One region of the Pseudoalteromonas sp. PAR1 genome, then DNA from elsewhere that is predicted to be linked to it. Evidence: predicted binding sites of a transcription regulator. Region 1 holds the regulator's gene; the other holds the start of a gene.

Region 1 (16,748 bases):
ATTTTAAGTCAATACTATCAACCACGTCCGTTCGTGATTCGTGGCTATGGTGCTGGTGCTGAAGTAACAGCAGCAGGTGTATTTGCTGACATCCTCAAAACATTAACACGATAGGAGCAGGTTATGATCCGTGTATATGCACCTGCTTCTATCGGCAATTTTGCAGTTGGGTTTGACGCATTAGGCGCTGCTTTAGCGCCCATCGATGGCACTTTATTGGGTGATGTAGTTGAAGTAAGTCCAGCTGAGCAAGACACTTTTGTATGCTCTGGCGACTATGCCCATAAACTGCCTGCCAATGCAGAAGAAAACCTAGCATATCAATGTTTAATTCACTTTAAAGAACACGTTGCGCCTGCTATGCCAGCGGTAAAACTTGAACTTAAAAAGAATCTACCTATTGGCTCTGGGCTAGGTTCAAGTGCTTGCTCTGTGGTGGCAGCCTTTGCAGCCCTTGATAAATTTGCACAAACCAATTTATCACAAGAGCAACTCATCGAATTGATGGCTGATTTTGAAGCTATGGTTAGTGGCGGCCGTCATTACGATAACATCACACCATGCTATTTAGGTGGTTTGCAATTAACTGGCGAACTCATTCCCAATAAATCAATTTCGTTACCTGTTGATAATCAATGGTATTACGTGGCGGCTTTTCCTGGCTTTTCGCTAAATACCGCAAAAGCACGCTCAGTACTGCCAAAACAATTGTCAATGCATGACAGTGTTGAATTTGCACAACGTCTTTCGGCTTTTAGCAGTTTACTGCTAACGGGACGCTTTGATGCTGCGCTATCAATCATGACTGATGAAATAGCCGAGCCGCATCGAGCACCCCTTATCCAAGGTTTTGCCGAAGCGAAACAAGCATTACCAGAGCTTGGTGCCGAAATCGTCAGTATTTCGGGTGCAGGCCCAACATTATTTACCGTGTGTAAAAGTTTAGATGCTGCAGAAAAATGCGCAGCTTGGCTGAACGATAATTACATTAATGAGCAGGGTTTCAGCCACATCTGTCAAATCGATCAGCTTGGCACACGAGAGCTTTAAAGAATTTAAGGAAACAACATGCAATTACATAATTTAAAAGATGAATCACAACAGGTGTCGTTTGTTGAAGCGGTAAAAACGGGTTTAGGGCGTAATCAGGGGGTCTTTTTTCCTGATAGCTTAACGCCAATTCAAGACATTGATGCGCTACTTGATTTGGACTTTGTTAGCCGTAGCAGTAAGATTTTATCGCACCTGATTGGTGATGAGCTGCCTGCCGATACTGTTGCACAGATGGTGCAAAATGCGTTTAACTTTGATGTGAAATTGGTTGAAGTTGAAAAAGACATGTATTGCTTAGAGCTTTTTCATGGTCCAACGCTTGCCTTTAAGGACTTTGGTGGTCGTTTTATGGCTGAGTGTTTGGCACAATTTAACCAAGACGAAAAAGTAACGATTTTAACGGCAACATCGGGTGATACAGGAGCCGCCGTTGCTCATGCGTTTTATAACAAGCCAAATATTGATGTAGTTATTCTGTATCCGAAAGGTAAAATTTCATTAGCGCAGCAAAAACTGTTCACCACACTTGGCAATAACATTCACTGCTATGCAGTTGATGGTAGTTTTGATGACTGTCAAAGCATGGTCAAAAATGCGTTTTTAGACGATGAAGTAAAACAAAAACTTGGCCTTAACTCAGCTAACTCGATCAATATCAGTCGCTTGGTCGCTCAAGTGTGTTATTACTTTGAAGCAATAGCCCAGTTGCCAAAAGAAAAGCGTAGCAAGGCACATATCTCAGTACCAAGTGGTAACTTTGGTAATGTGTGCGCTGCGATGATCGGTGCTGTACTTGGTATGCCTGTCGCAAAATTGAGTGCAACAACCAACCAAAACGATACTGTGCCACGTTTCTTACAAAGCAAAGAGTGGGCACCGAATGACACGCTTGAGTCATTATCAAACGCAATGGATGTGAGTAAACCGAATAACTGGCCACGTGTTCAATTTATGTTGGATAATAATTGGTTTAGCTATGATGACTTTTACTCAAGTTGTGTTGGCGAAGAAGAAACCAAAGAAGTGATGAAAAAAATTCATCAAACGGGTTATATCGCAGAACCTCATACAGCGATTGCTTATCAAGGCTTAAAAGAAAATTTAGCAGATGGCAGTGCCGGTATATTTTTAGCAACGGCACATCCTGCTAAATTTAAAGAAAGTGTTGAAGATATTTTAGGTATTGAGTTAGCAATGCCTAAGCCTCTAGCAGATGCTCTTGCTAAGCCTTGTTTAGCAGAAGACATCAAGCATGATTATCAACTATTGAGAACAGAGCTTTTAAATAAACTAGCTTAAAGTAATTAAAAGAGCGGCATTGCCGCTCTTTTTTAATGTGATAATGAATGGCTGTGGCGGTTCAATAATCTCATTGCAATTATCACTAACGCACTAAAACATAGCAAAGCGCAGCTTAATAAGATGATCTCGTTTTGCGTCCACTGTGTTAAAGTCAGAGCACTAATGAATAAAATAAAGGGTTTAAATTCATAGTAATAGCGCGCTCTTCTTTGTTTAATTCGCTGACTTTTTTGATCTCGTCTTCGCGCTTCTGAGCGCATTCGCCATATGTTTGCACCCAGCAAAAATGACACAATACCAATGAGTGTGTAGAGCAGCTCATGAGGTATGACGATACAGGCAATACCTAAAAACAAATAGCAGTAGGGAACAAGTTCATAAATGGGCTTGGCTAACATTGACTCAAAACATCCTTGATCTGGGTTTGTATTACAAGCTTAGTTTCATTGTGCCCATATGCAAACGCATGATGAACTTTTTACGCTAAATCATATTTTAAAAATATATGTAATGTTTTAAATTTATAAATTTTTATTATGTATCAATAAAAAAATATCATTATTAAAACACTGTGAAATAAATTCAATCCCTGTTTAAATATGTTCATCTTTACAAGATAGGCAAAAGTGCGTTTTAAGCGTACAATATAGCCTTCAAAAAATACCATACACGTTGCCTTAGGAGACCCCATGTTAGAACGTAGCATGAATATTTCGGATTTCGATCCAGAGTTATTTGCAGCCATCACTAAAGAGACGGCTCGTCAAGAAGAGCACATCGAACTGATCGCGTCTGAAAACTACTGTAGCCCACGCGTACTTGAAGCGCAGGGTTCTCAGCTTACCAACAAATATGCTGAAGGTTACCCAGGCAAACGTTACTATGGCGGTTGTGAACATGTTGATGTTGTTGAGCAGCTAGCAATTGACCGTGCTAATGAATTATTCGGTACTGATTACGCTAACGTTCAACCGCATGCGGGTTCACAAGCAAACGCAGCTGTTTTCCAAGCTCTTCTTCAGCCACATGATACAGTACTAGGTATGAGCTTAGCTCATGGTGGTCACTTAACTCACGGTTCACACGTTAACTTTTCTGGTAAAACGTATAATGCAATTCAATACGGCCTAAATGACGAAACAGGCGAAATTGATTACGCTCAAGTTGAAGCGCTAGCATTAGAGCACAAACCAAAAATGATCATCGCTGGTTTCTCAGCATACTCAGGTATCGTTGATTGGGCTAAATTCCGTGAAATTGCTGACAAAGTTGGTGCATACTTATTCGTAGATATGGCTCACGTTGCTGGTCTTATCGCAGCGGGTGTATACCCAAGCCCAATCCCTCACGCACACGTTGTTACTACGACAACTCACAAAACATTAGCGGGCCCTCGTGGCGGTCTAATCGTTTCTGCATGTGGTGATGAAGAAATCTACAAAAAGCTAAACAGCGCAGTATTCCCTGGCGGTCAAGGTGGTCCTTTATGCCACATCATCGCTGCTAAAGCAGTTGCTTTCAAAGAAGCATTACAACCAGAATTTAAAGCGTACCAAGCTCAAGTGGTAAAGAACGCTCAAGCTATGGTTGAAGTTCTTCAAGAGCGTGGCTACAAAGTTGTTTCTGGTAAAACAGACAACCACTTATTCCTTCTTGACCTAATCGATAAAGATATCACTGGTAAAGATGCTGACGCTGCACTAGGTAACGCTAACATCACTGTAAACAAGAACTCAGTTCCTAACGACCCACGTTCACCGTTCGTAACGTCTGGTCTTCGTATTGGTTCTCCGGCTATTACTCGCCGTGGTTTCAAAGAAGCTGAGTCAAAAGAGCTTGCTGGCTGGATCTGTGACGTATTAGACAACATCAATGATGAGTCTGTACAAGCTGAAGTAAAAGAGAAAGTTAAAGCTATCTGTAAAAAATTACCAGTTTACGCTTAATTATTGGTTGAACCGTAATTAAGATAACAATAGCGTTGTTTTTTGCTATTATAAAGGCCGCTTAATAAGCGGCCTTTTTTGTTTTTAATAAACGGAAGCTGAACTCTATGCATTGTCCTTTTTGCACCGCAAAAGATACTAAAGTAATTGATTCTCGACTTGTTGGCGGCGGCCACCAGGTTAGGCGTCGACGTGAATGTAACGAATGTCACGAACGTTTTACCACCTTTGAAGGCGCAGAACTTGTGATGCCAAGAGTCATAAAGCAAGACGGTAGTCGTGAACCATTTAATGAAGACAAATTACTCAATGGCTTGCATCGTGCGCTAGAAAAACGCCCTGTCAGCACCGAGCAGGTCGATGAAGTGGTCAACATTATTAAATCTCAGCTTCGTGCCACGGGTGAACGTGAAATTTCTAGCCATTTAATTGGTGAGTGCATTATGGAGTCACTAAAAAAACTAGATAAAGTGGCTTATGTTCGCTTTGCATCAGTTTACCGTTCTTTTGAAGATATTCGCGAGTTTGGTGAAGAAATCGCTCGTTTAGGTGATTAACTATGTCATTCACAGAACTTGATACGGCTTATATGGCACGCGCCATAGAGCTTGCTAAACAAGGTCGTTTTACTACAACACCAAACCCTAATGTTGGCTGTGTACTGGTTAAAGATGGCGAAATAGTCGGTGAAGGATTTCATCAACTAGCAGGGCAGGGCCATGCTGAAGTTAATGCTCTGGCAGTGGCTGGCGACAATGCAAAAGGTGCCACCGCATATGTGACTTTAGAACCTTGTAGTCATTATGGACGCACACCGCCTTGTGCCGAAGGTTTAAAAGCAGCGGGTGTTAGCAAAGTTATAGCTGCCATGGTCGACCCAAACCCAGCGGTGAGTGGTCGCGGTCTACAGATTTTAGCTGATGCAGGTATCGCTGTAGCATCAGGTTTACTTGAACAACAAGCTCGCGATTTAAACAAAGGCTTTTTAAAGCGCATGGAAACTGGGTTGCCATATGTGATTTGTAAAATGGCTTGCAGTTTAGACGGTAAAACTGCGCTAAATAATGGCCAAAGTAAATGGATCACAGGGCCTAAAGCGCGCCAAGATGTGCAAGCATTTCGTGCCCAAAGTTGCGTGGTACTCACTGGTGCAGATACGGTTATGACCGATAATGCCAAACTTAATGTACGCATTGATGAGCTGCCATTTGATATGCCAACGTCACTGCCTTTGCGTCAACCTGCTCGTGTGATTATTGATTCACAAAATAGGTTAAGGCCTGAACTTGCATTATTTAGCATTGAAAGTCCGGTGATTATTTTCACTACATCGCTTGATAAACAGCATCAATGGCCTCACTTTGTTAAACACGAAGTTGTACCAGCAGTTAATAATAAAGTTGATTTATCAGCGGTTTTAAAGCGTCTTGCTGAGCTGCAATTTAACCATATTTGGCTCGAAGCAGGTGCGACCCTTGCCGGTGCATTTGCTGAGCAAGATTTAATTGATGAATACATTGTTTATATTGCCCCTAAGTTAATAGGTGATATGGGCAAAAGCTTACTAAACTTTGCAGAAGTTACCATGATGAGTGATATCACTGAACTGACCTTTACTGATACAGTGATGATTGGCGACGATATTCGCTTAACAGCGACAAAAGCAAAGCAAGCCACACACATTGAAAATAAAGAGTAGCACTATGTTTACTGGAATTATTGAAGCAACAGGTAAAATTGTTGAACTAACACAAAAGCAAGGTGACCTAGCTATTCGTATTCAAAGCACTAATTTGGATATGAAAGACGTTAAGCTCGGTGACAGTATTGCCACCAATGGTGTGTGTTTGACGGTTGTCGCTAAACATAGCGATGGTTTTAGTGCTGACTTATCAAACGAAACAATCAGCTTAACGGGCTTTGCTCACTATAAAAAAGGTCAAACAGTTAACCTTGAAAAAGCCATGCAACCACTTTCTCGCTTAGGTGGGCATTTAGTATCTGGTCATGTTGATGGTATTGCGACTGTAGAAAGTATCAGTCCTAATGCCCGTGCAACAGAGTACTGGCTAAGTACTGACAATGATTTAATGAAGTACATTCCTTACAAAGGTTCGGTATGTATTGATGGTATTAGTTTAACGGTCAACGAGGTCGAGCAAAACCGCTTCAAGTTGACTATTGTTCCGCATACCGCAGAGCAAACAACGATTGCAGAATTTCAAGTGGGTACTCAGGTGAACCTAGAAGTTGACCAGATTGCTCGCTATTTAGAGCGCCTAATAAAAGGGGCCGAACAACCTTCCCGTTCAGACATATCAATGAGCTTGCTAGCACAAGCTGGTTTTATTAAATAAGCAAAGATACGTCACTATTAATCATACTCTCATGGGCACATTATGAATCTACACAGCGCGCAAGAAATTATCGATGACATTAAAGCCGGTAAAATGGTTATTTTAATGGACGATGAAGACAGAGAAAATGAAGGCGATTTAATCATCGCAGCAGAGCATATAAGTGCTGATGCTATCAATTTTATGGCAACACACGGCCGTGGTTTAATTTGTTTAACGATGACGCAAGAGCGTTGCCAGCAGTTAGATTTGCCGTTAATGGTTAAAAATAACGGTGCTGCTTTTTCAACTAACTTCACTATGTCGATTGAAGCAGCGAAAGGCGTAACGACAGGTATTTCAGCAGCTGACCGAGCACGTACAGTTCAAGCAGCTATTGCCAAAGGTGCCGTGCCGAGCGATATCGTACAACCTGGGCATATTTTCCCAATTATGGCGCAACCAGGTGGCGTGTTAACACGTGCAGGTCATACCGAAGCCGGTTGTGATTTAGCTCGTTTAGCGGGTCTTGAGCCTTCATCTGTGATCGTTGAAATCTTAAATGCCGATGGCACCATGGCACGTCGTCCAGATCTTGAAGTTTTTGCAAAAGAGCATGGCTTAAAGATTGGCACTATTGCAGATTTAATCGAATACAGAAACCTAAACGAAACCACCATTGAGCGTGTTGCTAAATGTAAACTGCCAACTGATCACGGTGAGTTTGATTTAGTTACCTACAAAGACACCATTGATGGTCAACTTCACTATGTTTTACAAAAAGGTGAAGTATCGAAAGAAGAGCCAACGCTTGTTCGTGTTCACTTACAAAGTACCTTCAATGATATTTTATTATCTGATCGTAGTGCTGATCGCAGTTGGGGCTTATCGGATGCGATGGCTTACATTGCAGAACACAATGGCGTGCTGGTTATTTTGGGTAAGCAAGAATCAACTGAAGACCTTGAAGCAATGGTAAAAGCATTTGCTGCCGAAGATGCGGGTGAAAATGTAAATCATCGTAAATTCCAAGGGACATCGCGTACTGTCGGTGTGGGCTCGCAGATTTTGGCTGATTTAGGTATTGAAAAAATGCGCTTAATGAGCCGTCCGAAAAAATACCATGCACTATCAGGTTTCCACTTAGAAGTGGTTGACTACGTTGAGCCGCAATCTTAATTAACGCGTAATTTAATTAAGAGGTTTACTCGTAATTTTATTTAAATTCAATGCGGTTAGCGTTACGAGTGGCCACTAGAGTTAGATTTATTAGCCAGAGTTCAGGTTAACTAGGCTACTTTTATATTTTTGTGGTATTATGCGCCGTAATTTTTGCGCAATCGCAACCGCTTAAACTTATTTTTTAGGGTTATTAAATGAAAATTATTGAAGGTAACAAATACGCACCGGGCAAAAAGTTTGCCATTGTCATTTCTCGCTTTAATGACTTTATTGGTAGCAGCCTATTAGCAGGTGCTGTTGATGAGCTTAAGCGCACAGGTGGCGTATCTGACGACGACATTACTGTTGTTTACGTACCAGGTGCCGTTGAATTACCTTTAGCAGCGAAACGCGTTGCAGCAAAGAAAGAACACGATGCAATCATCGCTCTAGGCGTTGTGATCAGAGGTGGTACACCACACTTTGATTTAGTCGCTGGCGAATCAAACAAAGGTCTTGCACAAGTATCACTTGAGTACGATATCCCGGTTGCATTTGGCGTATTAACCACTGAAAGCATTGAGCAAGCAATTGAGCGCGCAGGTACCAAAATGGGTAACAAAGGTGGCGAAGCTGCTTTAGGTGCGCTTGAAATGGTTAATGTGTTAGACAAAATTTAAGTTTAAGGAATCTCTGTGAAACCAGCAGCAAGACGTAAAGCACGTATCTTAGCACTTCAAGCCGTATACTCTTGGCAGTTAAGCGGTAACCCAATTGCTGATATTGAACAGCAAATGTTAATTGAAAATGATGTGACTAAAATCGACGTCGAATATTTCAAAGACCTAGCACGCGGTGTTGTTGTTAACTGTAAGCAATTAGATGAAATCGTTGCGCCACATTTAGCACGCCCAGCAGATGAGTTAGACATGGTCGAAAAAGCAATTTTACGTCTGTCTGGCTATGAGCTGAAATTCCGTGAAGACGTTCCATACAAAGTAGCAATCAATGAAGGTATTGAGCTTGCTAAAATGTTTGGTGCTGAAGACAGCCATAAGTTTGTCAACGGTGTACTTGATAAAGCAGTTAAAGAGCTGCGTAAGTAAGTAGCCCCGTAAAGGAGAGCCGGCTTGGGCCGGCTTTTTTGTGAATGAAGGAATTTGAATTAATTAACCGTTACTTTAAAGGTCGCGGTATCATCCGTCGTGATGTAAACCTTGGTATAGGTGATGATTGTGCGTTGGTCACTGTGCCAGAAAACTGTCAATTAGCTGTGACAACCGACACATTAGTTGCAGGTGTACACTTTTTTGATGACATTTCTCCTCGCGCCCTTGGGCATAGGGCGTTAGCTGTTAACTTAAGTGATTTGGCTGCAATGGGTGCTGAACCTACCTGGATTTCAGTAGGATTGACCCTGCCTGAAGTGAATATGGAATGGATTGAGCAGTTCACAGAAGGTATGCATGAAATTGCGGAATACTTTAATGTGCAAATCATCGGTGGAGACACTACACAAGGTCCGCTCACAATTACTATTTGTGCCAAAGGTATTGTGCCTGAAGGCAAAGCATTGCGTCGCAGTGGTGCAAAGGTAGGTGATTGGATTTATGTGACCGGACCACTGGGCGACGCCGGTGTTGCGATCGAAGCACGTAAGCAAGGTTTCGACATCGCGCCTGAGCATTTGAGTTATTTAAACAATCGTTTCGATTACCCGACTCCGCGAGTTGCAGCTGGGCAGGTATTAAGAGGTGCGGCTTCAGCGGCCATCGATATCTCTGATGGTTTATTAGCTGATTTAGGTCATGTATTGGCGCTTTCGCAAGTCGGTGCAGTGATCCATGTTGATAAAGTACCTGTGTCTGATGCTGTCAGCGCATCAATTCCACGCCCTGAACAGTTTGACTATATTTTAAATTACGGCGACGATTACGAATTACTTTTTACTGTGCCTGAAAGCAATAAAAGCATGGTTGATATGAAACTTCGTCAATATGGCGTCGAAGCCAGCTGTGTTGGGCAAATAAGAAGTGGCGAAAGTGAAATTGAACTACTACTTGATGGTGAAAAATTTAACTATCAAGGTAAAGGGTTTCAACACTTTGCAAAGGAGCCGGTTTGAGTAGTAACCGATTATTTAATTTAAAACGCCCACATCAATTATTTGGTTTGGGTTTTGGTTTAGGCCTAGCGCCTAAAGCACCTGGCACCTTTGGTACTTTTGCTGCATTACCATTTATTTTTACAACTATGTACTTTCCGCTATGGTTACAGATTGTATTTGCAATTGTGATCAGCGTATTTGGTATTTGGGCTTGTGGTAAAACAGCAGATGACTTAGGGGTGCATGATCATCCTGCCATTGTTTGGGATGAAGTTGCTGGTTATTATATCACCATGATTGGCGCTGCACTTAGTTGGCAGTCATTGTTAGTTGGTTTTTTATTGTTCCGCTTTTTTGATATCGCTAAACCAGGCCCTATTCGTATTCTCGATAGGCGTTTACACGGTGGCTTGGGCATCATGGCTGATGATATTTTAGCAGGTATTTTTTCATTAATTTGTGTACAGGCTTTGTTTAAAGCTGGCTATTTACCCTTTTAAACGATTAATACAGTGTTACTTGGTGGCAAGTATATGATGCGATTTTTAGTTGTCTGTTTGTTGGTGTTATGCAGTATGCCTGCGTTTGCATCTATTACTGACTACGTCGTCAAACAATGGAATATCCAAAACGGCTTGCCATCTCAATCTCTTAAGAGCATCGCTCAAGACGAGCAAGGCTACATGTGGCTGGGTACTCAGTTCGGTTTGAGCCGCTTTGATGGTAATACTTTCACCAACTTCAACACACAAAATAGTGATTTCTTGCCAAGTAATGGTATTAACAAGCTATTAGTTGATAGTACGGGGTTACTTTGGGTTGGCACTAAAAACGGGATAGTAACCCTCGATCCAAGAACGATGATGTCGCAAACCTTTAATGTTAAAGGCCCAGTACGCGACATTCTTGAAGACTCGAAAGGCAGTATCTGGATTGCAGCCAACGGCCTTTATTATGTTGCTCGAAATCAAGTCACCCTAAACCAAAACTCTGCGTTAGTCGTGCCAGTATCAAATGCTACGGCAATCACGCAAATAGTTGGTTCAGTGAGCCAAATGGCGTTGTCGCCAGAAGGTATTTGGCTGGTTAACGAGCGTCACTTACTGCGTTTAACTAATACTTCATCTGATTTTGCAAAGCTGCGCTTAGAACTTACCGCAAAAGTCTCTCTACCTGAGCGTCTAGCGCAAACCATCATTCATGATATGGCGTGGCTTGAGGGTAATTTATACCTTGCCTCTGAGCTTGGTGCCTACTTTCTTGATTTAGATGACGAGTTGCGTCCATTCCCACTCCCTAACGCGAGTAACTCTGCCGTTTACAAGTTTATGAGCGACTCAGATGGGGCGTTGTGGATTTCAACTTATGGCCGTTTACTCTTTAGAGATAACTCTGGGGACTGGCAATGGGTTGAGCCAAGTCAGCTTGATCAAAGTATTTGGTTTGCAGATATTTTCCGTGATAATCAAAATAATATTTGGCTGGCAAGTTTCAGTGAGGGGTTATGGCTTGCTCACGAAGGGCGTATTGAGCGCCACTCAGCTATTTCAAATATGACAGAAGCGGTGATGGCGATTAGCCAAGCACCTGATGGCAAACTATGGGTGGCTAACCGCAGTGGTGTCGGCTACTTCGATTACAATAAGAATTTTGTAAATCAAATACCAAGTAATCAGTTTGGTCGGGCTGCAGTTCACGATTTGCAGTTTGATGGTGATCGCTTATACATTGCTACAGGTCGCGGTGTTTTTTACTATGAGAATCAAACCTTGTATACAGTGCCAGGACGAGCACTGCGCGATAACCCTGTATTCGCAATTAGCCGTTCTAGTAAAGGCGGTTTTTGGCTCGGTACTGGCCGCGGTATGTACCGTTTAAGTTACGGTGGCTTAACACCTTTTGCTTACAATGCGTTCTTGAGCAGTAAATTTATTACCTATGTGCTTGATGAGCAAAATTTTGGCTTAATAGGTACCAGTAAAGGGGCTTATTACTTTACTGACCGTGGTATTGAAAAAATTGGCGACCAAACCAGTTTAGAAAGCGCTTATGTCACCAGTATTTTAAATATTGAAGGGGTGGGGATATTAATTGGCTCTCTTAACGATGGTTTATTTTATCGCAGCACCCAAGGACAGTGGCGTCAACTTGATGCAACAGACGGCCTACCGTACGGCTCGATTTTCAGCCTTGTTTATGACAAACAGTTAAAACGTATTTGGGTAAGTACCATGAAGGGCGTTTACCGCATGCCGGTAGAGCAATTTGGTGCTGATATCGAGAGCTTAAAAGTAGAGCAAGTGATCTCATCATTTGACCGACAATTAGATGGTAAAGCCAGTCAGTGCTGTGCTGGTCTTGGCCATGATGCTGTAGCAGACACAGGTAACTCTATTTGGTACCCAAGCTTACAAGGGGTAGTTGAAATACCTAAGAGTGTTGAGCTTTTTGGTGTGCAAGCGCTTAAGCCGCGTATTGAAAGCATTATTACGCCGCTGCGAAGCTTAAGTACCGCTACTTTAGGTGATAAACCTGAGCTACAAATTGATGAGCGCGATGTGACAATCAAATATACCGCAATTGATTATTTTGCTCCTTCAAGTATTGAGTTTAGATATCGACTGAGTGGTTTAGACAGTGATTGGCGCTATGCAAACACCCGCCGTGAGGCTATTTATACAAATTTACCGCCGGGGGCATTTTTGTTTCAGCTTGAAGCCAAACGTGGTGGTGAAGATTGGCAAAAGGCTCGTCGTACCGAGTACACATTCGTTGTTCCACGTCGCTTTGATGAGACCATTTACTTTAGACTCTTGATCACAAGTAGTTTTATTTTATTGTTCTACCTCGTGTTTTGGGTGTTTAGGGCGCAAGAGAAGCGTAAACAATTAGCACTTGAAAGCTTAGTAACAGAGCGCACCGTAGAGCTTCGTGAAGCCAACGATAAGCTCAATCAAGTAAACTCTCAGCTTAAGTTAGTCAGCCACTCAGATGAGCTAACAGGGCTTCGTAGTCGTCGCTTCTTGTTTGATCAGCTCCCTAAAGATATTGAACATTTCCAACGTAATTCGCAATCATTGCAAGCACAGGGTAAGTCGTTGGTGCTACTGATAATTAACCTTGATAACTTTAGCCGCATCAATGATTCCTATGGACCACTTGCAGGCGATAGTTGTTTACAGCAAATGGCGACATTATTGAATAGCCGGACACAAGGCTCAGACTATGTCGCACGCTGGAGTGGCGATGAGTTTTTACTCTTATTACGTGATTTCAAACGTACAGCTATAGACAATTATGTTGCCGATTTGTGTGAAGCAATTGCAGCAAACCCATTTAGGCTACCAAATGGGGAATCGACCACCATCACTGCGTCTATTGGCTGGTCTTTCTATCCATTACCTTTATTGGGTGGTCAAGTGATTGGCTGGGAAACGTCTGTTAATTTAGCTGATATCGCGCTACACCAAGTGAAAAAGCGCGGTGGTGATGGCGTTGCAAATATTACCTTTGATGAACAATTAGATGCTTTTGAGTTTGAGCAAAATAATAATGTTGATAAACAACTGGGTGTTCTTCAAGAAACAGGTCTTGCTGATATTAAGGTTTGGATGCGCTAATATAAACGATGACAAAAAAGGAGCCTTAAGGCTCCTTTTTAGTTTTAATAGTGTACGGCTTAGGACATAAACTCTTTGATGCTAGTTAAGATACCGTTTGCATCTAAGCCCATTTCGGCGTGCATTTCGTCTTGTGTACCATGCTTAATGAATTCATCTGGAATACCTAAGTTCAAGATAGTCACATTTGCTTTAATTGCAGCTAAGTACTCATTCACAGCAGAACCCGCACCGCCAGCAATGGCGTTGTCTTCTAGGGTAACAATTACATCGTGGCTACTCAGCAACTCGCTAATAGTCTCTGTATCAAGAGGCTTAATGAAGCGCATATCAATCACTGTTGCATTAAGCTCTTCAGCAGCTGATTTGGCGTTTTCTAGTAGCGTACCAAATGACAAGATTGCCACTTTACTGCCTTGTTTGATACTTCGCGCCTTACCAATTTCAATCGCACTCATTGTTGATTCAACATCACAATTGCCAGCACTACCACGTGGGTATCGTACGGCAACAGGCTGATTGCATTGGTAACCTGTATACAGCATCTGGCGGCACTCATTAGTGTCGCTTGGCGCCATGATAATCATATTAGGAATACAGCGCATAAAGCTTAAATCGTAAGCACCTTGATGAGTTTCACCATCAGCACCAACAATCCCGGCACGATCAATAGCAAATAAAACCGGTAGGTTTTGTAATGCCACATCGTGAATAAGTTGGTCGTACGCACGTTGTAAAAAGCTTGAATAAATAGCAACAACAGGCTTTAGTCCTTCACAGGCAAAACCAGCTGCAAGCGTTACAGCATGTTGCTCAGCAATTGCTACATCAAAGTATTGCGCTGGGTACTCTTTAGAAAAACGAACCATGCCTGAGCCTTCACGCATAGCAGGAGTAATCGCCATTAGCTTGTCATCTTGTGCTGCCATATCACAAAGCCAGTCACCGAACACATTTGAGAATGTGGCAGCGCCAGGTTTTGATTTTGGTAATTTAGACATGCTTGGATCAAATTTTGGTACGCCATGGTAACCAATTGGATCCGCTTCAGCAGGTTTATAACCTTTACCTTTTTGCGTTTTAATATGCAGTAGCTGCGGGCCTTTAAGGTTACGCATATTACGTAAGGTATCGACCAACATATTGACATCGTGACCGTCGATTGGGCCGATGTAATTTAGGCCTAATTCTTCAAAGAATGTGCCCGGAATGACCATACCTTTTAGGTGTTCTTCCATGCGGCTGGCAAGTTCTTTCACTGGCGGTAAACCCGAAAGAAGTTTTTTACTGCCTTCGCGAATATTGGTGTAGAAGCTACCAGACAAAATACGTGCAAAGTGGTTGTTTAGGGCACCTACGTTTTCTGAAATCGACATTTCATTATCGTTTAAGATAATTAACACGTTAGGGTTTACATCGCCCATGTGGTTCATCGCTTCAAATGCCATACCAGCAGTAATTGCGCCATCGCCAATAACAGCAACCGTTTTACGATCTTTACCTTCTTTTTCAGCGGCAATAGCCATGCCGAGCGCTGCAGAAATAGAAGTACTTGAATGACCAACACTGAAGGTGTCGTAAGGGCTTTCTTCACGGAATGGGAAAGGGTGTAAACCGTCTTTCTGACGGATAGTATGCATTTGGTCACGGCGACCCGTTAAGATTTTGTGCGGGTATGCTTGATGACCCACATCCCATACTAAACGATCTTCAGGGGTGTTATAGACATAATGAAGGGCCACTGTTAACTCAACAGTACCTAAACCTGATGCTAAATGACCACTACTTTGCGAAACTGAATTAAGCAGGTATTCGCGTAACTCTTTACTAAACGCAGGTAACTTATCTTGCGCAATATCACGCAGTTGTGCTGGTTCGTCAACCAAACTTAATAATGGATACTTGCTACTATCAAGTGTCATGATTTTATATACATCCTTCGCTAACCAGAGTGCATTATAGCCCATTGCTGCTCTGATTTTTTAGTTATTTTGTCTTTCTTTTTTAGACGTTAATAATTACGCTCAACAATATAGCTAGCAAGGCTTGCCAGCTCGCGGGTGTCGTAATCAATAGCCTCAAGTGCTTTATGAGCCCGAGCCAATAAGTCTTGTGCTTTTTGCTTAGCGCCTGCCATACCTAATAATGCAGGGTAGGTCGCTTTATTGGCCGCAATATCTGAACCTTGCGGTTTGCCTAACGTTTCGGTGTCTGCCTCTACATCGAGAATATCGTCCTGTACCTGAAAAGCCAGACCAATTGCTTGACCAAACAAATTAAGCTGCTTTAACGTTTGCTCATCACATTGCGGCGCGGCCAAAGCCCCCAAGGTAATTGCACAGTTGAGTAATGCGCCAGTTTTAAGTTGATGAATACGTTCTAGTTCTTCGACTGTAATTGCTTTATCAGTGGCTTCAATATCAAGTGCCTGACCACCTACCATACCCTCTATACCTGAGGCTTTGCTTAACGAGGCGATCATTCTTACCTGTTGTGTCGCAGGTACTGCAAACTGATGGTTAGCAATTAAATCAAATGCTAATGTTTGAAGAGCATCACCGGCGAGAATAGCTTGCGCTTCACCATAAACAATATGACAAGTAGGGCGGCCACGTCTTAAGTCATCATCATCCATTGCTGGTAGGTCATCATGCACTAATGAGTAGCTATGAATACACTCAATAGCAGCGGCAAGAATATCAAGGTCAGCTTTGTCAGCTCCCATCATGCGGCCCGTCGCATAAACGAGGTAAGGACGTAAGCGCTTACCACCATTTAAAACGCCGTAATGAGTGGCTTCTTTAATGGTTTTTTCAGTGTTCAGTGGCAGTTCGAAATAGCGATTTAAATGTGCTTCAACGTCTTCTCGAGCGCGTTGTAATTGTTCTTTTAATTGCACTTAATTAGTCCAAGTTTGAGTCAAAGTTGCTAAGAGGAGCTTGGCTATCGTTACCCATTAATATGGCCACTTTTTGTTCGGCTTGTTGTAATTTTCCAGATGAGGCATTCGCTAGCGCTATACCACGCTCAAACTGTTTTAGCGATTGTTCTAAAGACAGTTCACCTTGCTCCATTTGTGCAACAATCTGAGATAATTCATCCAGTGCTTCTTCAAAACTCAAGTTTTCTGGTTTCTTTGTTGCCATAGTGGCCTCGATAGCTAATAGAAAGTGAGGCCAATTTTAGGGGGAATGCTAAACTAGGTCAAAGAATGATGTGTTTT
Region 2 (16,748 bases), on a different contig from region 1:
GTAAGCCCAGGTAAAGGCGGTCAAACGCACCTTGGTCTTCCAGTATTCAACACAGTACGTGACGCTGTTGAAGCAACTGGCGCAACTGCATCAGTTATCTATGTACCAGCACCTTTCTGTAAAGATGCAATCTTAGAAGCTATCGATGCTGGCATCGAGCTTATCGTTTGTATCACTGAAGGTATCCCAACACTAGACATGGTTGACGTTAAAGTTAAGCTTGAGCAAACTGGTGTTCGTATGATCGGTCCTAACTGCCCAGGTGTTATCACTCCGGGTGAAACGAAGATCGGTATCATGCCTGGTCACATCCACAAGCCTGGTAAAGTAGGTATCGTATCACGTTCTGGTACTTTAACTTACGAAGCGGTTAAACAAACTACTGACGCTGGTTTCGGCCAATCAACATGTGTTGGTATCGGTGGTGACCCAATCCCTGGCACTAACTTCATCGACGTTTTAGAAATGTTCGAAAAAGACGAGCAAACTGAAGCAATCGTAATGATCGGTGAAATCGGTGGTACTGCAGAAGAAGAAGCTGCAGAATACATCAAGCACAACGTGACTAAACCAGTTGTTTCTTACATTGCAGGTGTTACGGCTCCTCCAGGTAAGCGCATGGGTCACGCAGGTGCAATCATCGCAGGTGGTAAAGGTACTGCTGATGAGAAATTTGCTGCATTAGAAGCTGCTGGCGTAAAAACTGTACGTTCACTAGCTGACATCGGTGCTGCACTTAAAGAGAAAACAGGCTGGTAATCAGTTTTAATCTCTTAATAAAGGCTCGCTTATGCGGGCCTTTTTTGTATCTGAGAGTTTCCTAGTTTGTGCACGAAAATTCTAGCTGTAAATTGAGAATAATAATGCTTTATTTGTGAATAAAAATTCCATACACTGATACCTTGTTTATTTGTTTTTATATAAAACGCTGTTATTAAAAAAGGTAAATATCACGTGCGTACCACAGAATTGGTAGATGGATTTCGCCAGTCAACTCCTTATGTTAATGCTCACCGAGGTAAAACTTTCGTTGTAATGCTCGGCGGAGAAGCAATTGATCAGCCAGGTTGTCGTAGCATCATTAATGATGTTGCATTATTAACGAGCTTAGGTATCAAAATTGTTTTAGTGTTTGGTGCAAGGCCACAGTTCAATGCGGCACTGCAAGAATTTGGCATAACTAGTCAGTTTCATAATGAAATACGTGTTACTGATAACGCGACTTTTGATGTAATAAAGAAAGTTGCGGGTGCAATGCAGTTCGATATTACTGCACGTTTATCGACCTCGCTAAGTAGTACTCCTATGACTGGCTCATACTTGAATGTGGTCAGCGGTAATTTTGTTATCGCTCAGCCTTTAGGAGTTGACGAAGGCATTGATTATCATCACTCAGGCCGTGTAAGACGTATTGATGTTGAAGGGATTCGTCATCAATTAAACAATAACAGTATCGTACTCCTTGGTCCGATTGCCGCCTCAGTGACAGGTGAAAGTTTTAATTTAACCGCTGAAGAAATTGCAACTCAGGTTGCATTAAAACTACGTGCCGACAAAATGCTTGGTTTTTGTAAAGAGGCCGGTATCTTGGATGAAAACGGTGAAGCAATTGCCGAGCTTATGCCAAATGAGGCAGAATCTGTCTTAGCAAACTACCGTAATCAACCTGATTCATGTTTAAGTGCAACGGTATTCTTACAAGCGGCCATTGATGCATGTCGTGGCGGCGTACATCGTTGTCATCTTGTTAGTTACAAAGAAGATGGCGCATTATTACAAGAGCTTTTCTCATTAGATGGCATTGGTACGCAAATCGCGCCGCAAAGCTCTGAACAGTTACGTAGTGCAACAATATCTGATATTACCGGGATTATTAATCTGATCAGACCGCTTGAAGAGCAGGGCTATTTAGTTAGGCGTTCTAGAGAGCAGCTTGAGATAGAAATAGAGCAATTTACTGTCATTGAGCGTGATGGTTTAATTATCGCCTGTGCCGCTTTATACCCATTTGCTGAAGAACAAGTGGGGGAGTTTGCAAGTCTGGCTGTTCATCCACAATACCGAGATGCAGATAGAGGGAGTTACCTACTGCGTTTTATTATTAATAAAGCTAAACGTGCTGGTTACTCGCATTTATTCGCTTTAACCACACGCAGTATTCATTGGTTTTTAGAACAAAGCTTTGAATTGGTGACCGTTGATGAGTTACCGGCGAAGAAAAAGGCACTGTATAACTATGAGCGCCGTTCTAAAGTACTGCGACTGGACCTTACTAAACTAAGTAAAAACCGTTGATAGTACAACTGAGTGGGTTGCTATAAAAAAGGTGACGCATGTGCGTCACCTCTAATTTTATATATTGTATTTAATTAATACTCATAGTTAATGTGCTGATAAAAGCGCACACGTAAATCTTGGCGCGTTGGATTAAAGGCCAGCTCGTCAGTTACTTCATTAATTGCGCTTTGCACTTGATTCATAAACTTACCATAACCAATGTCATGCTTGTCTTTATCGGCTGCGGCAATTACAAAATGTAAAGAATCAACAAGTTGATTTGCATCCCAATAATGTTGTAATTGCACTTGCTCTGAGCTGCAATCAAAGGTTAGCTTTTGCAGTTCACTGTTACTTTGTGCGTTATCAATATTGCTATTACGAACAATAGGGCGGGTACCATTAGCGATAAAAGCACCAAGGGTTAGCGCTCGTTTTTCGCAAGCTCGTTTAAATGCATCAAAAATATATTGATAAAATTGCGTGTAATTCTCTTCATTCAACATATGTTGAAATTGCGTTTTAATCGCGCGGGTTACTGGAATAGAAAACCCAGCATAAGTCATTTCACTGTGCTGTGTTGGTAAATGACATTGGCGAGATAGATAGCGTGGATATAAGCTACGCAATTTATAGCCATAGCTTTCTTTGTGACCTTTTGCTTTAGCAAATAAATCATAAGTAAGATGCTGGTGATCGCGAATTTTAAGTGGAGGTTGACCGCTTAATAGCTTTTCTTGTAATGAGTTTATTACGCGCTGTACGTTATGGTGAAAACTTGCTGCATTAGCACGAATATCTTCACCTGTAGCCAAAAATAATAAACGAATTTTTTTGCATTTTACTTCATCAGCGGCAAACACATTATGTGCTTCGTGGTATTGTGGGTTATAGAAAAATAAAATCTGCTTAGCGGTTTCTAAACTATATGCCTCATCATGGTAACGAACGACAGGTAACTTATCGTTAGCGATCAGATGTACATTGTGCAGTTCATATTCATCACATAGTGCAAATAACTCCCTTGCAAGACGCTTATAAGCACAGCTTACATTACTAAACTGAGCAAAAAACTCATCAGTAGGTTTAAACTCAACTAGCACATACTGGTTAGCACGCGCAGAGCTTGGAATATAGACTCTATGTTGATTGAGCGAAGCCATCTTTTTTCCTTATTGGTAGTGAAACTGACGGCACTATATCGCTAGTCAATGATCATTTTATTGCGTTAGAACAATTTTTTTACCGATTTTGCAGCGTCTGTAAACAATGTATTCAATAATCGGCTTATTATCTTCAATAAACATGGTTCAACTACTGTATGTTAGGGTTTGTTTTTGTAATAATGCATTAGTTTTGTCACCATGCAATATTTTGAGGATTATGCTCCTATGGCGGAAATTGAGAATCGCCCAAGTAACTTTATTAGAACGCTTATCGACGAAGATCTCGCAAGCGGTAAGCATGCGACTACACACACGCGTTTTCCACCTGAACCAAACGGTTTTTTACACATTGGTCATGCAAAGTCTATCTGTTTAAATTTTGGTATTGCCCAAGATTATCAAGGTCTTTGTAACTTACGTTTTGATGATACGAATCCAGAAAAAGAAGACATCAATTACGTAAATTCAATTAAAGAAGATGTGCAGTGGTTAGGTTTTCAGTGGGATGGTGAAATTAAGTATTCATCTAACTATTTCGATGCGTTATACGGCTATGCTGTTGAGCTTATCGAAAAAGGCCTTGCGTATGTGTGTTTCTTATCGCCAGATCAAGCACGTGAATACCGTGGTACTTTAAAAGAGCCAGGTAAAAATAGCCCGTACCGTGATACGCCAGTAGAAGAAAATCTAGCGCTATTTGAAAAAATGCGTAATGGCGAATTCAAAGAAGGCGAGTGTGTACTGCGTGCTAAAATCGATATGGCAAGTTCATTCATGGTATTGCGTGATCCGATTTTATACCGTGTACGTTTTGCTCACCACCACCAAACAGGTGATAAGTGGTGTATTTACCCAATGTACGACTTCACGCACTGTATTTCAGATGCACTAGAAGGTATCACGCATTCATTATGTACGCTTGAGTTCCAAGATAACCGTCGTTTATACGATTGGGTATTAGATAACATCAGCCTTGAGTGTCACCCACAGCAAATCGAGTTTTCACGATTAAACCTTGAATACACCATTATGTCTAAGCGTAAATTAAACGACTTAGTGGTTAATGGTCATGTTGAAGGTTGGGACGACCCACGTATGCCAACGATTGCTGGTCTGCGTCGTCGCGGTTATACACCTGCATCAGTACGTGAATTCTGTTCTCGCATCGGTATCACCAAGCAAGAAAACATGGTTGAAATGGGTATGCTTGAAGCGTGTATCCGTGAAGATCTTAATGAGCATGCACCGCGTGCAATGGCTGTTCTTGATCCGGTGAAGATTGTTATCGAAAACTATGATGCAGATAAAGTAGAGACTTTATCAGTTGCCAATCACCCGAATAAAGAAGAGATGGGCCGTCGTGATGTGCCTTTCACACGTGAGATTTATATTGAGCGTGAAGACTTCCGTGAAGAAGCAAATAATAAGTTTAAACGTTTAGTACTTGATAAAGAAGTACGTTTACGTGGTGCTTATGTAATTAAAGCTGAGCGTGTTGAAAAAGATGAGAACGGTGAAATCACCACTATTTTCTGTTCTTACGATCCAGAAACGCTAGGTAAAAACCCAAGCGATGGCCGTAAAGTTAAAGGTGTAATCCATTGGGTATCAGCCAGTGAGTCAATCACCGCTGAAGTACGTTTATACGACCGTTTATTTAACGTACCAAACCCAGCTGCTGCTGAAGACTTCAATGCAACGCTAAATCCAGAATCACTCGTGGTTCTTGCTAACGCGAAACTTGAACCGTCTCTTGCTAATGCACAAGCAGAGCAGGGCTTCCAGTTTGAACGCATGGGCTATTTCTGTCGTGATAACAAAGCCGACTCACTAGTATTTAATCAAACTGTGGGTCTTCGTGATTCATGGGCAAAGATTGAACAAAAGGGCTAAACTTTTAACTAATTGTTTAAGTTTCTAAGCTTAATAAAAAACCCTTTCACTTTTAAAGTGAAAGGGTTTTTTTATAACTATTAAAAGTGATTAAAAATAGCCGCGAATACCTAAGCTAAAGTTGCGACCAGGTAGTGGTGCTTTTTCTTTAATAAATGAACTGTGAACGAAACCTAGTTCATCCGTTAAGTTATCAGCATTAATGTACAGCTGCGTATCGACAGGGCCTAAATCAAGTTGGTAATTTGCCGATGCGTCAAACAGGGTATAACCGTCAGTTTTTGTTTCATAAGCGGTAATATCTGACTGCTCAAAATAATGAGTGCCTGCTAGGCTAAATTGCCAACCGCCAACAGTATACTGTAGTTCAGAACCAAGTTTGTTTGCTGGAATACGTGGTAGGTAACCTTCGCCATCTTTTAATTTAGCAGTTGTTGAATCACCAAACACTTTAACCAATGTGCTAGGTGACACTTGGTAGTGGACGTCAAACTCAATACCGTAAAGTTTTGCATCTTTACTTGCAAATTGATACACCGCCATTGCGTCTTCGTCAGCCTCTGCTGCTGACTCTAGACCGTGCTCTTCATCGAATACGAGCCCAGTACTTTGCTGGTAATAGTAGTTTTCAATGTCGTTGTAGAAAAAGTTAACGGTGTAACCAAAGTCACCAATAAAGCGGCGGAAACTTAAATCAAAGTTGGTTGCAGTTTCTTGATCGATATCTTCAGGCTCAAAGTGTATTTCGCCGTCTTCGATATGATAACCAAGGCCTAACTCATATGTGCCAGTTGCAATGTGTACACCATTTGAAAGTAGTTCAGCACTAAGAGGCGCGCGCTCTGAACGAGATACGCTAAGCGCAACACTTTGGCCTTCTTGATATTGCCAGATTGCACCTGCAGAAAAACTTAGATTTGTGAAATCTTCGCTGTAATTGATGATTTCTGCTTCTTCGTCATCGTGACCTTCTTCCTCTTCATGAGCGTGGTCATGATGATGCTCTGCCATACTAACAGCCGAGTCAATTTGGTAATCCTCAATACGTGCGCCTAATTCAACGGTTACATCACCAAATTGACGCTCTTCAAGCATGAATAGTGCATTGGTTTTAGTTACACTTGCTGGTGTAAAGGCTTCTTCACCATCAGCATCGTAGTCTGATTCTGTGTAGTGGTAGCCAGCCATACCGTGCCAAAGGCCTAATTTATGTTCAACGGTTGCACGTGCTTCAGTGGTTTTGTTAGAAAACACAGTGCCAACTGCACCATCTTCAATTTCGGCATGTTTATAGTCTGTGTAACCCACACGTAGTGAGATATTTTCAATCCAGTTATCATGTAGCGCATAGCTCATGTAACCTTGCCAGCGATCTTGCTCTAATTGCGCGAAGACAGACTCTTCGTGTTCTTCTTCACCTTCGTGTTCATCATGCTCTTCGTGATGATGGTGTTCATGAGCGGGAATACCGTAATCTGTTTCGATACGACCATATGACACACCTAGTGTTAGGTGATCGCCAACATAACTCGTACCAAAATTAACATTTTGGCTATCGATAAAGGTGTTTTCTACGCGGTTAGCGGTTTCGTGCTCTTCATGATCTTCACCCTCATGTTCCTCATGCTCTTCAGGAAGCTCGAATGTTGGTGTTTTATAATCATGACCTTTGCGCTTTGTGCCATCAAAATGGAAGTTGAAACCTTCATTACCGGTTTCAAGTTTTGCGGCATAAGTATTGGTGTTCGATACTGTGTCATGGGTGTATTGCGCAGCGCCTGTTAAAGTGTCGATATTGTCGGTAGGAATACGATTATCAACAACATTTACCACACCACCTATCGCACCTGAGCCGTAAAGTAGGGTAGCAGGGCCTCGTAACACTTCAATTTGTTCAGCGGCTAGGCTGTCATTTGATGTTGCGTGATCTGGGCCTATACGTGATGCATCACTGCTATCAAGGCCATTTTGAGTGATTTTCACACGCGGACCATCTAAGCCGCGAATGATTGGGCTTGATGAAACTGGGCCAAAATAACTAGCATTCACACCAGGTAGGCCTTTTAGTGTTTCGCCTAGGGTCGGCTTAGCCTTATTTTTAAGATTATCACCAGCCAATACGTTAACGGGTGAGATCATTTCAAGACTATTTTTATGAAGCGCAGAAGCATAGACAACAACTGTTTCTACCGATGTTGGCGTGAGAGTAATAACTAGATTTTGATTATCACCATTAATTTCAACACGTTTATCGATAAAATCATCTTTGCTGATGTGTAATTGGCCTTTGTTATCCACATCGATTTTAAACTGGCCTTGTTTGTCAGTGACAACGCTTTGTGACTTACCATGAACGTGAACTTCAGCGTTACTGATAGGTTGCTGATTTTTATCTAATACCTGACCTGTGATCACAGCAGCCATTGTTGATTGAGAGAACAGCGCAGCGGCAACAGCACTAGAAAGAATTGAAATTTGCTTCATTATTACTACTTCTAAGTTTGTTGTTGAGTGTTGTGATATAATATAACACTGCAATTTTTTATCTGCAATAACGTTATACTATAACTTTTAACTAAGTCGCGAATTTTACACCGTAAACTATACTTAGAATGTTTCAGTTAGATGGACATTCGTTATGTCTGATAAGAATCGTGTTTTTAAAGCCAATTTTACTATTGCAGATTTGCGCGAACAGCGAAATCACCAAGAGGTTTTCACCACGGCATGTGATAGGCAAGAAAGCTATGAACATTTTGTGTTAAAGCTTTTAAGCTACTGCTTATTTTCTCATAATAAAATGGCAACCATGAACGCACGGCTTAAAAGTAGTGAGCCAGATGTGTCAATTAAAGCCCTTGATGAGCATTATGAAATGTGGCTAGCAGTTGGAGAACCTGATTTTACAATATTGAGTAAAATTGCTGAACGTGTCGACGAACTATGGGTTGTAACTACGCTAAACAATGAGTGGTTACAAGAATATGAGCATCAATTAGAGCTGATAAATAACAGCCATTTAATTGCCTTTGATGGAAACTTTATTGAGCAATTGGCAAGCCATTTGACTAAAAACTTACAGTGGGATGTAACGATAGATCAACAAACAGTGAGTGTCTCAGACAAAGAAAACTTCTACCAAACAAACGATCTTGTGTGGCATTAAAGCTCAATTTTTACCTTACCGTTGGGTTTACTACAACACAGCAACACTTCACCTGAGCGTACAAACGCAAGTGGTTCTTGGTTATAACTCACATCACCTTCGACTAATTTAGCGCGGCATGCTCCACAATAACCTTCACGGCATTGGTAGGGGACGTCTATTTTGTGTTGTTCTAGGCATTCAAGGAGAGATGAACAGCCAGAATCAAATTTGAGACTCTGGCTGTTTGTTCCTGCAAGGATAACCTCTGCAGTAGTGTTAGTGCTCATTACAGATCGAAGTCACCAAAATCTGATGCATCAACCTGAGAATCAATTTGGCCTACAAGGTAAGAGCTAATTTCAGCTTCTTGTGGAGCAACTTGAACGTTGTCTGATACTAACCAAGAGTTGATCCATGGAATAGGGTTACTCTTACTTTCGAACTGTGCAGGTAAGCCAACCGCTGTCATACGCGCATTTGTGATGTATTCAACATATTGACATAAGATATCTTTATTTAAGCCAATCATAGAACCATCTTTAAACAAGTATTCAGCCCAATCTTTTTCTTGCTCAGCAGCTTCAACAAACATCTGAATCGCTTCTTCACGGCATTGTGCAGCAACGATTGCCATTTCAGGATCGTCTTTGCCTTCTTGCATGATATTTAGAATGTGTTGCGTGCCAGATAAGTGGAGCGCTTCATCACGGGCAATAAGCTTGATGATTTTCGCATTACCTTCCATTAGTTCACGCTCTGCGAACGCGAATGAACAGGCAAAGCTTACATAGAAACGAATAGCTTCTAGAATGTTAACCGACATCATAGCTAGGTAAAGTTGCTTTTTAAGGTCAAATAAGCTGACTTTTACTTCTTCACCGTTGATCACATGTTTACCTTCACCATATAGATTGTAAACAGAAATCATATTGATTAAATCATCGTAGTATTTGGTAACCGCATCAGCACGTTCACTGATCTTCTCGTTACTGACGATATCATCAAAGATAAGCTCAGGAGACTGCGTAACGTTACGAATAATATGCGTGTATGAACGGCTGTGAATTGTTTCACTAAACGCCCATGTTTCAATCCAAGTTTCAAGCTCAGGAATAGACACAATGGGTAGTAACGCAACATTAGGTGAACGACCTTGCACACTATCTAGCAAGGTTTGATATTTCAAGTTGCTTAAAAAGATGTGTTTTTCGTGGTCCGGTAACGCTTGGAAGTCAAGACGGTCTTTACTTACGTCAACTTCTTCAGGACGCCAAAAGAACGATAATTGTTTTTCAATTAGCTTTTCGAAGATAGGGTACTTTTGTTGGTCGTAACGTGACACGTTTACAGTTTGGCCGAAAAACATCGGTTCTTGTAATTGGTTATTATGGTTTCGGCTAAAAGTTGTATATGACATAGTGATTTCTCAAAAAACAGTCAGGACAAAGCGGGCAAATGAGCCCGCTTTTGTTATGTTATTAATTTAATTAGATTTTACAAGCGCCGCCTGCACAACCGTCATCTTCTACCTCTGGTGTTAGCTCATCTTGAGCATCCGATGCACCATCACGTGTGTTGTGGTAGTACAAGGTCTTCACACCAAGTTTATAAGCAGTCAGTAGGTCTTTTAATAGCACCTTCATAGGTACTTTACCGCCTTCGTACTTAGATGGATCATAATTAGTGTTTGCAGAAATCGTTTGGTCAACGAATTTTTGCATAATACCAACAAGCTGTAGGTAACCATCGTTTGATGGAATATCCCACAGTAGCTCATAGTTGTCTTTCAGGTTTTCATAATCTGGAACTACTTGCTTTAAGATACCATCTTTACTTGCTTTAACGCTGATATGACCACGTGGTGGCTCAATACCATTTGTTGCGTTAGAGATTTGTGATGATGTCTCTGATGGCATTAATGCAGATAGCGTAGAGTTACGCATACCGTGCTCTTTAATGCTCGCACGTAAAGAATCCCAATCTAAATGAAGTGGCTCATTACAGAACTGATCTAGGTCACGCTTGTAAGTATCTGTCGGCATGATGCCTTGAGAATACGTTGTCTCGTTAAATTTAGGACACGCACCGCGTTCTTTCGCTAACTCGTTTGATGCTTTCATTAGGTAATATTGAATTGCTTCAAACGTTTTGTGAGTTAGGGCATTAGCACTACCATCAGAATAACGTTTACCGTTTTTAGCAAGGTAGTATGCGAAGTTAATTACACCTATACCCAGCGTACGACGACCCATCGTTGCGTTTTTAGCCGCAGGAACAGGGTAGTCTTGGAAATCAAGTAAGTTATCAAGGGCACGTACTGCAAGTTCAGCAAGCTCTTCTAACTCATCAAGCGACTCAATCGCACCTAAGTTAAATGCAGATAGCGTACAAAGTGCAATTTCACCTTCTTCATCCATTACATTGCTAAGTGGCTTAGTTGGTAATGCGATTTCTAAACATAGGTTAGATTGACGAATTGGCGCCACAGTCGAGATAAACGGGCTGTGTGTATTACAGTGGTCAACGTTTTGTAAGTAAATACGACCTGTGCTCGCACGCTCTTGAGCAAACATTGAGAATAACTCAATTGCTTTAATACGTTTTTTACGAATTGACTCGTCTTGTTCGTACTTAACATATAGCTCATCAAACTTCTCTTGGTCTTCAAAGAATGCATCATATAGACCCGGTACATCTGACGGGCTGAACAATGTGATGTAATCGTCTTTGATTAAGCGGCTATACATTAATTTGTTGAACTGGACACCGTAGTCAAGATGACGTACACGGTTGTCTTCAACACCACGGTTGTTCTTAAGGACAAGAAGATTTTCAACTTCTAAGTGCCAAAGTGGGTAGAACAACGTTGCTGCACCGCCACGAACACCACCTTGTGAACAGCTTTTAACCGCAGTTTGGAAGTGTTTATAAAACGGAATACAACCTGTGTGGTAAGCTTCACCATTGCGAATAGGGCTACCAAGGGCACGAATACGGCCCGCGTTAATACCAATGCCAGCACGTTGCGAAACATATTTAACAATCGCAGACGATGTCGCATTAATAGAATCAAGGCTATCACCACATTCAATCAATACACATGAGCTGAATTGACGTGTTGGTGTACGAACACCGGCCATAATTGGTGTAGGTAATGAAATCTTAAATGTAGACACTGCATCATAAAAACGCTTGATATAATCAAGACGTGTCTCTTTTGGATAATCAGAGAATAAGCTTGCCGCAACTAAAATATATAAAAACTGTGCACTTTCGTAAATTTCGCCAGTAACACGGTTTTGAACTAGATATTTACCTTCAAGTTGCTTTACAGCAGCGTAGCTGAAGTTTAAATCACGATTATGATCAATATATGAGTCTAACTCATCGATTTCTTGCTCTGTGTAGTCGACAAGTAAATGCTGATCGTAACGTTTGTCTTCAACTAATTTTGTAATGTGATCATATAAACGTGGTGGCTCAAATTGGCCATACGCTTTTTTACGCAAGTGGAATACAGCTAAGCGAGCAGCTAGGTATTGATAATCAGGCGTATCTTTTGAGATTTGATCCGCTGCCGCTTTGATGATTGTTTCATGAATGTCGTCGGTGCGAATGCCATCATAAAATTGAATATGTGATTTTAATTCAACTTGTGAGACAGACACATTATTCAGACCTTCTGCGGCCCAAGCGATTACGCGATGGATCTTATCTAGATCGAGTGACTCTTTACGGCCGTCACGTTTGCTTACAGATAGCTGTTGGTTCATAGTTTTGCCTGTATTCCTTGGGAAATTTTAGTTGTAAAGACAAAGGTATTCTTTATGTAATTATTATTATTAAACACTATATGCAGCTAATTGAATAACATTTAGCCACAATATCTGGTGTTGTTTAAATTGCAGATCACAAGATAGTGTGGTCTGCGCTGTTTTGCAAGGGATAGAATTGCCCCATTTTGTGGATAACTATTGGATAAGCGCATTGTGTTAGTGACCATTAACCTTTGAACATTCACAGACGACGAAATTTGTAGAAATCAACTCAAGATCCAGAAAATTTACCGTTTTAAAAAATAAATTTCGACTGATTTTTTTATCATCAAAGAATGTTCAAAAGTGAATCAGATCACAATATATGGTGTTTTAGATAATAAATAACACTATATATGGTTAAAGCCATCAATTGGCGAATGCCAATTAAAATCTGCCTGCCAGCCAAGCGCAGCGTCAACACTCGGTATGTAACCCCAAAGCGCCGTTGCACTGTACATATTAGCTGCTTTTGCAGCTTGAATATCTCGCTCAGCATCACCGATATACAAACAACGAGTTGGATCAACCGCTAAGATCTCAGCTGTATGTAACAGTGGATCCGGTGATGGTTTTGAAACAGCTAATGTATCGCCACTGACAACGGCTAGAGCATTGCTTAAAGATGGGATCGCTTGCACTAAGGGCTCAGTTAAAAAGCCGGGCTTATTGGTCATAATGCCCCACTTAATATTGTTTTGCTCAAGTGCAATTAAAAGCTGCTCGATGCCGTTGAAGCATTTACTGTGTACGGCAATATCATCAGCGTAATAATCGAGTAACTGTTGTCGTAAAGCCAGTTGTTCTACATCAGGCCACTTATCACCAAAACCAACCTCTAATAGTGCATTGGCTCCGTTTGAAGCTGCGGGACGATAAATATGCTCAGCGACTGGGGCGATATCTGCATCGGCTAATACACGATTTAATGCATGACCCAGATCATCGGCGGTATCAAGGAGCGTACCATCGAGATCAAAAATAAAAGCATCAAAATCGATAGAGGGTGCGTTTACACCACTCATTAGGCTAATTTCTCAAAGTGCAGGATGTAATTAACACTTACATCATCATTTAAACTGTACTGCTTAGAGAACGGGTTATAGTTCAGGCCTGTGCTGGCTCTTACTTTTAATCCCGCTTCTTCAGCCCAGGCAATAAGTTGTGCAGGTTTGATAAACTTTTTATGGTCATGGGTACCTTCAGGCACCATTTTTAAAAGCTTTTCTGCACCCACAATGGCAAACAAGTAGGCCTTTGGTGTTTTGTTTAGTGTTGAAAAGAAGACATCTGCGCCCGGTTTAGCAAGTTCTGCTACAGCACGAATAATAGACGCAGGGTCTGGAACATGTTCAAGCATTTCCATACAAGTAATAACGTCAAAGCGAGCAGGGTGCTCAGCCGCAAACTGTTCTGCTGGTACTTTTATATAGTCAACAGGCACACCTGTTTCTAAACTGTGTAACTTAGCAACGGTGAGTGGCTCTTGGCCCATATCGATGCCGGTTACTTTAGCGCCCATGCGCGCCATGCTTTCACTTAAGATGCCGCCACCACAGCCAACATCTAAGGTTTCCTTATTAAATAAGCCGCCTACTTTATCGGCGACAAAATCCAAGCGAAGAGGATTTATTTCATGAAGAGGTTTGAACTCTCCGTCGCGGTCCCACCAACGTTCTGCGATGGCTTCAAACTTTGCAATTTCTGCATTATCTACATTTTGATGTTCGGTCATAAAAAACTTCCTCGTCAATCTGAGGCCATTATATAGGGGGAAATTACTAAATCGCAAAGATTTAGCGCCTGTAAATCTAAATAAATTGTGATAGCATGGTCTGGAAATAATAACTAAAGCTCTTAAGACGGCATTGTGCCTCTTTATGAGTCAATACTGAAGGAATGTGAAATCAAATGACTGATCTCGCCAATGAAATTCTGCCAGTCAATATTGAAGATGAATTAAAAAATTCGTACCTTGATTACGCAATGAGTGTAATCGTTGGACGTGCATTGCCAGACGTACGTGACGGCTTAAAGCCAGTTCACCGTCGTGTTTTATTTGCAATGAACGAACTCAATAATGATTGGAATAAACCTTACAAGAAATCAGCACGTGTTGTTGGTGATGTAATCGGTAAGTACCACCCACATGGCGACAGCGCGGTATATGACACCATCGTTCGTATGGCGCAGCCTTTCTCATTACGCTATATGCTTGTTGACGGCCAAGGTAACTTTGGTTCTGTTGACGGTGACTCTGCGGCAGCAATGCGTTATACGGAAGTCCGTATGGCGAAAATGTCACATGAATTATTAGCTGACTTAGAAAAAGAAACCGTTGATTACGTACCTAACTATGATGGTACTGAGCAAATTCCTGACGTATTACCTACTAAAGTACCTAACTTACTAGTAAATGGTTCATCAGGTATTGCGGTTGGTATGGCAACGAACATTCCTCCGCATAACTTAACAGAAGTTATTAACGGCTGTTTAGCGCTTATTCAAAACCCAGATATGTCAATTGCTGATCTAATTGAATATATCCCGGGTCCAGATTTCCCGACTGCGGCGATTATCAACGGTAAAAAAGGTATTGAGCAAGCGTACCTAACAGGTCGTGGTAAAGTATATATCCGCGCTCGTGCTGAAATCGAAGTTGACGAAAAAACCGGTCGTGAAACAATCATCGTTCACGAAATCCCTTATCAAGTTAACAAAGCGCGTCTTATCGAAAAAATCGCTGAGTTAGTTAAAGATAAGAAAATTGAAGGTATTAGTGCACTACGTGACGAATCAGATAAAGATGGTATGCGTATCGTTATCGAAATCAAACGTGGTGATGTTGGTGAAGTAATCTTAAACAACCTATATGCACAAACTCAGTTACAAACTGTGTTTGGTATGAACATGGTTGCACTTGATAACAACCAACCTAAGTGCTTTAACCTTAAAGAAATGCTTGAAGCGTTTATCATTCACCGTCGTGAAGTTGTTACACGTCGTACTGTATTCGATTTACGTAAAGCCCGTGACCGTGCTCATACGCTTGAAGGCTTAGCAATTGCTCTTGCGAACATCGACCCAATTATCGAACTAATTCGTAAGTCACCAACACCAGCTGAAGCTAAAGTGGCACTAACAGCTCGCCCTTGGGAGCTAGGCACTGTTAAAGCTATGCTTGAAAAAGCAGGTGAAGATAACGTTGCTCGCCCTGATTGGTTAGCTGCAGACTTAGGTATTCGTGATGGTCAATACTATTTATCTGAGCAACAAGCACAAGCAATTCTTGACCTACGTTTACACAAACTAACGGGTCTTGAGCATGAGAAGATCTTAGACGAGTACCAAACGTTACTTGATCTAATTGCCGAGCTTTTACACATTCTTTCAAGCCCTGATCGTCTAATGGAAGTTATCCGTGATGAGCTAGTAGAAATTAAAGAACAATATGGTGATGAGCGTCGTACTGAAATCAGCGCTGCTGCTCACGATATTAGCCTTGAAGACCTAATCAATGAAGAAGACGTTGTAGTAACGCTTTCTCACGAAGGTTACGTTAAGTATCAACCATTATCTGACTACGAAGCACAGCGTCGTGGTGGTAAAGGTAAGTCAGCTACGAAGATGAAAGATGAAGACTTCATCGAGCGTCTATTGGTTGCTAATACACACGATACAATTCTGTGCTTCTCAACTGCAGGGCGCTTATACTGGTTGAAAGTATATCAGTTACCATTAGCAAGCCGTGCAGCGCGTGGTAAGCCAATTGTTAACCTATTACCACTTGAAGCAGATGAGCGTATTACTGCTATCTTACCGGTACGTGAGTACGAAGAAGATAAATATATCTTCATGGCTACTGCGTTTGGTACAGTTAAGAAAACACCATTAACAGCTTATAGCCGCCAACGTGCGAGCGGTATCATTGCTGTTAACCTAAACGAAGGCGATAGCCTAATTGGGGTTGATATCACAGATGGCACGAATGAAATCATGCTATTTACTGATGCTGGTAAAGTTGTACGCTTTAAAGAAGCTGAAGAGTCTGAAGTATTAGACGAAAACGGCAACCCAGTACTTGATGAAAACGGTAACCCGGAAATCCGCTTTAAAGGCGTACGTCCAATGGGCCGTACAGCAACAGGTGTTCGCGGTATTAAGATGGCAGACGATCAACGCGTTGTATCGTTAATCGTTCCTAAATCAGATGGTGCAATCCTAACTGTGACAGAAAATGGTTACGGTAAGCGTACAGCACTTGAAGATTACCCATCGAAGAGCCGTGCAACACAAGGTGTTGTATCAATCAAAGTTAGCGAACGTAACGGCGCTGTGGTTGGTGCAGTACAGGTTGATGAAAACGACGAAATCATGATTATCTCTAATCGCGGTACACTTGTACGTACTCGTGTAAATGAGGTTTCTACGGTTGGTCGTAATACTCAA

The links. Region 1 encodes NrdR, which represses ribonucleotide reductase genes. Its sites were predicted from a motif close to AAACACNANATNTNGTGTTT; they were not measured.
Region 2: a site for NrdR is predicted at 12,361-12,380, ahead of nrdA (class 1a ribonucleoside-diphosphate reductase subunit alpha). Genes of this name have one in related genera too.

What each region holds. Positions count from the first base shown of each region.
Region 1 is NZ_CAMZMY010000005.1:222,874-239,621, forward strand. It holds gene thrA (bifunctional aspartate kinase/homoserine dehydrogenase I) at 1-114, shown strand, start outside; gene thrB (homoserine kinase) at 124-1,050, shown strand; gene thrC (threonine synthase) at 1,069-2,352, shown strand; gene QL229_RS06180 (hypothetical protein) at 2,385-2,753, opposite strand; gene glyA (serine hydroxymethyltransferase) at 3,045-4,301, shown strand; gene nrdR (transcriptional regulator NrdR) at 4,409-4,858, shown strand; gene ribD (bifunctional diaminohydroxyphosphoribosylaminopyrimidine deaminase/5-amino-6-(5-phosphoribosylamino)uracil reductase RibD) at 4,861-6,000, shown strand; gene QL229_RS06200 (riboflavin synthase) at 6,005-6,658, shown strand; gene ribBA (bifunctional 3,4-dihydroxy-2-butanone-4-phosphate synthase/GTP cyclohydrolase II) at 6,701-7,816, shown strand; gene ribE (6,7-dimethyl-8-ribityllumazine synthase) at 8,014-8,478, shown strand; gene nusB (transcription antitermination factor NusB) at 8,494-8,904, shown strand; gene thiL (thiamine-phosphate kinase) at 8,949-9,923, shown strand; gene QL229_RS06225 (phosphatidylglycerophosphatase A) at 9,920-10,405, shown strand; gene QL229_RS06230 (ligand-binding sensor domain-containing diguanylate cyclase) at 10,439-13,525, shown strand; gene dxs (1-deoxy-D-xylulose-5-phosphate synthase) at 13,585-15,447, opposite strand; gene ispA ((2E,6E)-farnesyl diphosphate synthase) at 15,537-16,424, opposite strand; gene xseB (exodeoxyribonuclease VII small subunit) at 16,429-16,671, opposite strand.
Region 2 is NZ_CAMZMY010000020.1:49,544-66,291, forward strand. It holds gene sucD (succinate--CoA ligase subunit alpha) at 1-759, shown strand, start outside; gene argA (amino-acid N-acetyltransferase) at 955-2,295, shown strand; gene QL229_RS15715 (DUF3083 family protein) at 2,370-3,440, opposite strand; gene glnS (glutamine--tRNA ligase) at 3,669-5,336, shown strand; gene QL229_RS15725 (TonB-dependent receptor) at 5,427-7,820, opposite strand; gene QL229_RS15730 (YaeQ family protein) at 7,975-8,502, shown strand; gene yfaE (class I ribonucleotide reductase maintenance protein YfaE) at 8,499-8,771, opposite strand; gene nrdB (class Ia ribonucleoside-diphosphate reductase subunit beta) at 8,771-9,901, opposite strand; gene nrdA (class 1a ribonucleoside-diphosphate reductase subunit alpha) at 9,972-12,257, opposite strand; gene QL229_RS15750 (HAD-IA family hydrolase) at 12,650-13,324, opposite strand; gene ubiG (bifunctional 2-polyprenyl-6-hydroxyphenol methylase/3-demethylubiquinol 3-O-methyltransferase UbiG) at 13,324-14,034, opposite strand; gene gyrA (DNA topoisomerase (ATP-hydrolyzing) subunit A) at 14,211-16,748, shown strand, end outside.